2 regions of the Bradyrhizobium sp. WBOS08 genome follow, and region 2 is predicted to be linked to the other one. Evidence: predicted binding sites of a transcription regulator. Region 2 holds the regulator's gene; the other holds the start of a gene.
The links. The regulator PhoB, encoded in region 2, activates phosphate uptake and scavenging genes when phosphate is short. The targets are predictions, from matches to a motif close to TGTCATNNANCTGTCAT.
Positions count from the first base shown of each region.

Region 1: DCM80_RS06895 (UDP-2,3-diacylglucosamine diphosphatase) is a predicted target of PhoB. The motif match lies at 1,658-1,674, and genes of this name have one in related genera.

Region 1 is NZ_CP028988.1:1,411,227-1,415,283, forward strand. Features, by position in the region: gene DCM80_RS06890 (glycosyltransferase family 1 protein) at 1-808, opposite strand, end outside; gene DCM80_RS06895 (UDP-2,3-diacylglucosamine diphosphatase) at 822-1,634, opposite strand; gene thiD (bifunctional hydroxymethylpyrimidine kinase/phosphomethylpyrimidine kinase) at 1,977-2,777, opposite strand; gene DCM80_RS06905 (Lrp/AsnC family transcriptional regulator) at 2,944-3,189, shown strand; gene DCM80_RS06910 (cytochrome c) at 3,186-4,057, opposite strand, start outside.
Region 2 is NZ_CP028988.1:3,048,704-3,052,760, reverse strand. Features, by position in the region: gene DCM80_RS14520 (GcrA family cell cycle regulator) at 356-865, shown strand; gene phoB (phosphate regulon transcriptional regulator PhoB) at 1,096-1,803, opposite strand; gene phoU (phosphate signaling complex protein PhoU) at 1,827-2,543, opposite strand; gene pstB (phosphate ABC transporter ATP-binding protein PstB) at 2,555-3,376, opposite strand; gene pstA (phosphate ABC transporter permease PstA) at 3,373-4,057, opposite strand, start outside.

The sequences.
Region 1 (4,057 bases), 1.6 Mb from region 2:
CGCTCGCCAGCGCCTCCAATAGCACCAGGCCGAACGTATCGGTCTTGCTCGGGAACACGAACACGTCGGCCGCCGCATAGATGTCTGCCAAGGCCTCGCCGTGCTTCTCGCCGAGGAAGATCGCATCGGGATAGGCCTCTTCCAGCGCGGCGCGCGCCGGGCCGTCGCCCACGATCACCTTTGTGCCGGGCAGATCGAGATCGAGGAACGCTTCGAGATTCTTCTCCACCGCGACGCGGCCGACCGACAGGAACACCGGTGCCGGCAGGCAGAGGTCGATGGCGCGCGGGTGGAACACGTTTGTGTCGACGCCGCGCGGCCACAACAGGACTTTGTCGAAACCGCGCTCGGCCAGTTCGCAGGCGAGCGCAGGCGTTGCCGCCATCACGGCACGACTGGGAGCATGGAAGCGGCGCAGCGCCCGCCAGATCAGGGAGCCCGGAACCGGCACGCGGGCGCGGACATATTCTGGAAAGCGCGTGTGGAAGCTGGTCGTGAACGGCAGCCGGCGCTGGCGGCAATAGCGGCGGACCATCAGGCCGATCGGCCCTTCGGTCGCGATGTGGATGCTGTCCGGGCGCGCCTCCTCGATCAGCCTGGCAATCCGAGCCGGGCGCGGCATCGCCAGCCGTACGTCGCGATAGCTCGGCATCGCGAAGGTGCGGAACGATTGCGGCGTCAGGAACGTGAACGCAACCCCGGAACCCTCGACGTCAAGCCCTTCGGCCGCGTCCGCGAGCTTGGTCAGCGTCCGAACCACACCGTTGACTTGCGGGTGCCAGGCGTCGGTCGCGACCAGGATGCGCATCGGGCGGCCTCCGTTATGCGGCTCTGGCTGCAACCTGCGGCACGGCCACCGGCTTCTGCAGATGATCCGCCCAGGTGATGATCTCGAAACGGCCGTCGTCGTGCTCGACGAGCGCGGTGTAGCTCTCGACCCAGTCGCCGCAATTCATGTAGCGAATGTCGCCCTCGTCGCGGATCACGGCATAGTGGATGTGGCCGCAGATCACCCCGTCAGCGTCGTGACGCCGCGCCTCGGCGGCGAGCGCCTGCTCGAACGCGCCGATATAATTGACCGCGTTCTTGACCTTCTGCTTGGCCCATTGCGACAGCGACCAATAGGGCACCTTGAACAAGCGGCGGAAGAAGTTGACGAGGCGATTCATCTGGATCGCGAAATCGTAGGCCTTGTCGCCGAGATGGGCGAGCCAGCGCGCGTTCTGCACCACGAGATCGAAGATGTCGCCGTGGATGACGAGATAGCGCTTGCCGTCGGCGCCGGTGTGAACGGTGTTCTCGACCACGTCGATGCCGCCGAAATGCGTGCCGTAGTAGTTGCGCAGGAACTCGTCGTGATTGCCGGGGATGTAGATGACCTTGGCACCCTTGCGCGCCTTGCGCAAAAGCTTCTGGACCAGATCATTGTGCGATTGCGGCCAATGCCAGCTCGATTTCAGCGCCCAGCCGTCGACGATGTCGCCGACCAGATAGATCGTGTCGGCATCGTGGTAGCGCAGGAAGTCGAGCAGAAGATCGGCTTGAGAACCGCGGGCTCCGAGATGAACGTCGGAGATGAACAACGTGCGAAAGCGCCGCTCGGGGCCCTCGTCACTCACATCGTAACTTCCCATGCGCCAGCCTGTAACAATGTCCCGTGACAGGGGGATGACCGGTTGAACCCTTGAGGCACCTCTAGATACGAATCACGCCTAGCCTCGCCCTCCCTGCGAATATCAGTCGCATGCGACAATCAGGCGACGGCGCCGCAGAAGGTGATCGTCATGAGGTGATCGTCCTGCCCGGGCTTGTCCCGCCTGCGCGGCCGTAGCCGCTTCGGCGCGGCGAAGGCCCGGGCATCCACGTTCTTCGTGCTGCGTGGCAAGGCGTGGATGGCCGGGGACAGGCCCGCCCATGACGATGTGGGGGCTAGCGTGTCCCCAAAGTGCGCGCGGCGGCGCTCCCGCGCGCCCGCGTCAGTAGAACTTGTGAAAATGATGGATCGGGCCGTGCCCGTGTCCGACGCTGAAGCGGTCGGCGGCGGCGATCGCCGCGCTGATCCAGGTCTTGGCGTTGCGCACGGCGCTTGCCAGATCCTCGCCCTTGGCGAGCCCGGCCGCGACCGCCGAGGACAGCGAGCAGCCGGTGCCATGGGTGTTGCGGGTCGCCACGCGCGGCGCTGCCAGCGCGAGCGTTCCCTCGCCGCTGACGAGATAGTCGGTGCTCTCGGCGCCCTCGCCGTGCCCGCCCTTAATCAGAACCGCACGGCAGCCGAGCGCCAGCAGGCGCCGCCCCTGGCTTTCGATCTCGGCTTCGCTTGCCGCGACCGGCTCGTCGAGCAGCGCCGCGGCCTCCGGCAGATTGGGCGTGATCACCGACGCCAGCGGTATCAGTTTTGTGCGCAGCGCATTGACGGCCTCCGCGGCGAGCAGGCGATCCCCCGACGTCGCCACCATCACGGGATCGAGCACGACATGCCCCGGCGACCAGCGCAACAATGCGGCCGCGATCGCCTCGATGCTGGTGACCTGGGCCACCATGCCGATCTTCACCGCGCCGACGTCGAGATCGGAGAACACCGCATCGATCTGCTCGGTGACGAACGATGCCGGCACGGCGTGGATGCCGGTGACGCCGCGCGTGTTCTGAGCCGTCAGTGCCGTAATGGCGGAAGCGCCATAGACGCCGAGCGCGGCAAACGTCTTCAGGTCGGCCTGGATGCCGGCGCCGCCGCTGGAATCGGAGCCGGCGATGGTGAGTGCGACCGGAGTCGTCATCGCCGGGCACCTTTGCTGGATACGGACACCGCCATGGCCTGTCCTAGCGCGACCGCAGAATAGCGGCAAGGCCTTGGGCCGGCCGCCGGCTGCTAGCAAGCCCGCTTGCTAAATCGTGCCGGGTTTGGCCTATTAGCCGGAACAATACGCTTTCGGAGTGCCCGCGATGGTTCCTTTTTTCGTCCAGATCAAATGTAAGCTCGGCCAGTCCTACACGGTGGCCAATGCGCTTGCCGAAGCCGAGATCGCCTCCGAGATCTACTCCACGGCCGGCCAATACGACCTGCTCGTGAAGTTCTACGTCGACAAGGACACCGACATCGGCCATTTCGTCAACGAGAAGGTGCAGGTGCTGCCGGGCATCCAGGACACCCTCACCATCATCACGTTCAAGGCGTTTGGTACGAGCTAGCCCCCCGCTTCCTTGCGCTTCGGTCGCGGCGGACCGTCCACCGGCGGCAGCGATTTGAGATACTCCGCCATCGCCGCAATATCCTCGTCGGGCAGTTGCGAGGTGTTCTTGATCACGCGCGTCATCGCGCCGCCGACGCTGTCGCCGTCGGGCAATTCGCCGTTCTTGAGGAAATAAGCGATATCCTTCACGCTCCACTCGCCGAGGCGCTTCTGGGTGATGTTGGGCACCCAGCCCTCGCCTTCGGGATTGGGCCCGCCAGCGAAACGCTGGCTCGAGATGATGCCGCCCAGCGCGTTGCGCGGGCTGTGGCATTCGGCGCAATGGCCAAAGCTGTTGACGAGATAGGCGCCGCGATTGAGTTGCGGTGACTTGCTGCTGTCGGCGGTGAATGGCTTGTCATCCAGAAACAGGAACTTCCAGATGCCGACATTGCGCCTGACGTCGAAGGGAAACTGCATGTCGTGGTCGCGCACCTTGCCGGTCACGGGCGGCAGCGTCTTCAAGTAGGCGAAGAGATCGAGCACGTCCTCACGCCTGGCGTGCTGATAGGACGTGTAGGGGAAGGCGGGAAAATAATGCTGCCCGCCCGGCGACACGCCGTGCATCACCGCGTTGACGAAGTCGGTGTCCGTCCATCTGCCGATGCCATCGTTCGGATCCGGAGAGATGTTCGGCGCATAGAACGTTCCGAACGGCGACTTGATCGCGACGCCGCCACCGAGCCTGCCACGATCGGGCTGGTCGGGCGTGGCATGGCAAGACGCGCAGCCTCCGGCGTTGAACATCACCTCGCCATTGGCAAGGTTGGCCACATGGGCCGGCGCGTTGCCCGCCGCCGCTACCCTCGGCGCGCTGAGCCACCAAT
Region 2 (4,057 bases):
GCCTGGTGAAACGGGTGTCAATGCCGCCCGGAAGCCCCGGGAAACGGTGATGAAACGCGGATTCCGTAGTCTTGCGGTGGCGATTTTGCGGGTTTTTCACCACGGAACATGTGGAAGCGAGTCGGCGGACTCTTGCGCGTGAGTCACGCCATATTGTAGCGTTTGGCTTGTCAGATACGACATCTCGTGCGGCAGTTCTGATCCCAAGAGTCCTCATGTACCGGCGTAAACGTTCGGGCGTCAGTTGCGCGCCCGGCGAGCCCTAAGGGATTCGAGCGGCACGGGTTTTTCGAGGCTTAGGCATTCGCCGCACGGACCGCCAGGATGGCAGCCGCGCGGCGAGGGAAAGGGTGCAATGACGGTTTTGACCTGGTCCGACGATCGCGTCGAGCAGCTGAAGAAGCTCTGGGAGGCCGGATTGTCGGCCAGCCAGATCGCAGCAGAGCTCGGCAATGTGACCCGCAATGCCGTGATCGGCAAAGTGCACAGGCTCGGTCTGTCCGGCCGCGCCAAGAGCCCTTCGTCGGCCGCGCCCCGGCCGCGCAAGGCGCGTCCCGCCCAGCACATGATGCGGGTGACCCGCCCCATCGCGCGCGGCAACACCGCGCTGGCGCAGGCCTTCGAGGTCGAGGTCGAGGCCGAACCCGTCACCTACGACAACGTGGTGCCGATGAGCCAGCGGCTGTCGCTGCTCGAATTGAACGAGGCGACCTGCCACTGGCCGGTCGGCGATCCCTCCAGCCCGGATTTCTTCTTCTGCGGCGGCAAGGCCCTGTCCGGCCTGCCCTATTGCGCCCAGCACTCGCGCGTGGCGTATCAGCCGGCGGCGGATCGGCGCCGCGCGGCACCGAAGCCCACGCGCTGAGCTGCGCGGAATTAGCTGATCAAGACCGCAGCCGTCACACGACGGCGCCTCAACCAACTCGGTGTCATCCCCGCGAACGCGGGGATCCATAACCACAGGACGCAATCGTTGCGCGAGATGGTCACCCCGAGTCTTCGCGAAATCACGTCCTGTGGTTATGGATCCCGGGCTCGCGCTGCGCGCGCCCCGGGATTACGGCTGAGCTCGCCAAACCAGCTCTCGCTGGAGCCTTACGTCTGCTCCGCCTTCGCGAAGCGATCATCCAGGGCGTAGCCGGCGCCGCGGACGGTGCGGATCGGGTCCTGCTCGCGGCCGAGATTGAGCAGTTTGCGCAGGCGGCCGATATGAACGTCGACGGTGCGCTCGTCGATGTAGATGTCGCGGCCCCAGACGCTGTCGAGCAGCTGCTCGCGCGAGAACACCCGGCCGGGATGCTCCAGGAAGAACTCCAGCAGGCGATATTCGGTCGGGCCGAGATCGATCGGGCGACCGGAGCGCGCGACGCGGCGCTTGTCGCGATCGAGCTCGATGTCGCCATAGGCCAGCACGGTCGCGAGCCGCTCGGGGCTGGCGCGCCTGAGCAGGCCCTTCACGCGCGCCAAGAGCTCCGGCACCGAGAACGGCTTGACGATGTAGTCGTCGGCGCCGGTCGCAAGGCCGCGCACCCTCTCGCTCTCCTCGCCGCGCGCGGTGAGCATGATGATCGGCAGCTGCTTGGTCTCGGGCCGGGTGCGCAGGCGCCGGCACAGCTCGATGCCGGAGAGGCCCGGCAGCATCCAGTCGAGCACGATCAGATCGGGAATGTGTTCCTTGAGGCGGGTGTCGGCGTCGTCGCCGCGCATCACCGTCTCGACGTCATAGCCGTCGCCTTCGAGGTTGTAACGCAGAAGCTCGGTGAGAGCTTCCTCGTCCTCAACCACCATAATGCGTGCGCCCATGGTGTCGTCGCTCCTTGAGGTCTTCAGGTATTCGGGATCGTCGTGGCGAAATTGGTCATGTCGCCCTTCGGCCGCTTGTCGGTGATCGCCTGGCCCTCGATCATGTAGAACACGGTCTCGGCGATGTTGGTGGCGTGGTCGCCGATGCGCTCGATGTTCTTGGCGCAGAACATCAGATGGATGCAGAACGAGATGTTGCGCGGATCCTCCATCATGTAGGTCAGGAGCTCGCGGAACAGCGAGGTGCAGATCGCGTCGACCTCCTCGTCGCCCTTCCACACCGCCATCGCCGCCGGCAGATCGTGCGCGGCATAGGCATCGAGCACGCTCTTGACCTGCTGCTGCACCAGGTCGGTCATGTGCTCCAGGCCGCGGAACAGCTTGAGCGGATGGAAGTCGGTCTCCAGCGCGGCGACGCGCTTGCCCATGTTCTTGGCGAGGTCGCCGATGCGCTCGAGGTCGGTCGCGACGCGCATGGCGCCGACGATCTCGCGCAGGTCCACCGCCATCGGCTGGCGGCGGGCGATGGTGAGCACGGCGCGCTCCTCGATGCGCTTTTGCAGCGCGTCGAGATCGGCGTCGATGGCGACGACGCGCTGGCCGAGCGCGACGTCGCGGCGAATCAGCGCGTCGACGGAATCGACGATCATGCGCTCGGCAATGCCGCCCATCTCTGCGACCAGGCGCGTGAGCTCCTGGAGGTCGGTGTCGAAGGCCTTTGCGGTATGTTCGGTACCCATGTCGCGTCTCCTCAGCCGAACCGGCCGGTGATGTAGTCCTGCGTCCGCCGGTCGGTCGGCGACGTGAAGATCTTGCTGGTGTCGTCGAACTCGATCAGCTCGCCGAGATACATGAAGGCGGTCTTGTCGGAGACGCGCGCCGCCTGCTGCATGTTGTGGGTGACGATCGCGATCGTGTAGTTCTCGGACAATTCCTGGATCAGCTCCTCGACCTTGGCGGTCGAGATCGGGTCGAGCGCCGAGCAGGGCTCGTCGAACAGGATCACCTCGGGCCGCACCGCGACGGTGCGGGCGATGCAGAGGCGCTGCTGCTGGCCGCCGGAGAGCGACAGGCCGGAGGCGTTGAGCTTGTCCTTGACCTCGTTCCACAGCGCGCCGCCGCGCAGCGCCTTCTCGACCCGATCGTCCATCTCGGACTTGGAGATCTTCTCGTAGAGGCGGATGCCGAAGGCGATGTTCTCGTAGATCGTCATCGGGAACGGGGTCGGCTTCTGGAACACCATGCCGACCCGGGCGCGCAGCAGGTTGAGGTCGAGCTTGGGGTCGAGGATGTTGGTGTGGTCGAGCAGCAGCTGGCCGGTGGCGCGCTGGCCCGGATAGAGGTCGTACATCCGGTTGAAGATGCGCAGCAGGGTCGACTTGCCGCAGCCGGACGGGCCGATGAAGGCCGTGACGCGGTTGGTGCCGAGCGCCAGATTGATGTTCTTCAGCGCGTGGTGCTCACCGTAGTAGAAGTTGAGGTTGCGCGCGGTGACCTTGGCAGGCGCCTCGGGCAGCGGCTGCGAGCCGGGGTGAACGGTCGGCGCGCTGACGGAAACAGACATTTCACTCATTTTGCAGTCCTCTCGGCACCAAGGATGCGGGCGCCAATGTTCAGGGCAAGCACGGTCAGGGTGATCAGCAGCGCGCCGCTCCAGGCGAGCTGCTTCCAATAGGCGTAGGGGCTCTGCACGAAGTTGTTGATGGTGACCGGCAGGTTCGCCATCGTCTTGTCGAGGCCGAGGCTGAAGAACTGGTTGGACAGCGCGGTGAACAGCAGCGGCGCGGTCTCGCCGGCGACGCGCGCCGTGGCGAGCAGCACGCCGGTGATGAGGCCCGAGCGCGCGGCGCGATAGGCGATCCGCTTGATCACCAGCGAGCGCGGCAGACCCAGCGCGCTGGCGGCTTCGCGCAGCGGGTTCGGCACCAGCAGCAGCATGTCCTCCGTCGTGCGCACCACGACCGGGATCACGATCACGGCGAGCGCCAGCGCGCCGGCGATCGCCGAGAAGCCCCGCATCGGCACCACCACCGCGCCGTAGATGAACAGGCCGATGATGATCGAGGGCGCCGAGAGCAGGATGTCGTTGATGAAGCGGATCACCGAGGTCAGCCTGTCGTTGCGGCCGTACTCGGCGAGATAGGTGCCGGCGAACAGGCCGAGCGGCGCGCCGATGCCGACGCCGATCACGGTCATGATGACCGAGCCGACGATGGCGTTGCGCAGCCCGCCCTCGGTCGAGCCCGGCGGCGGC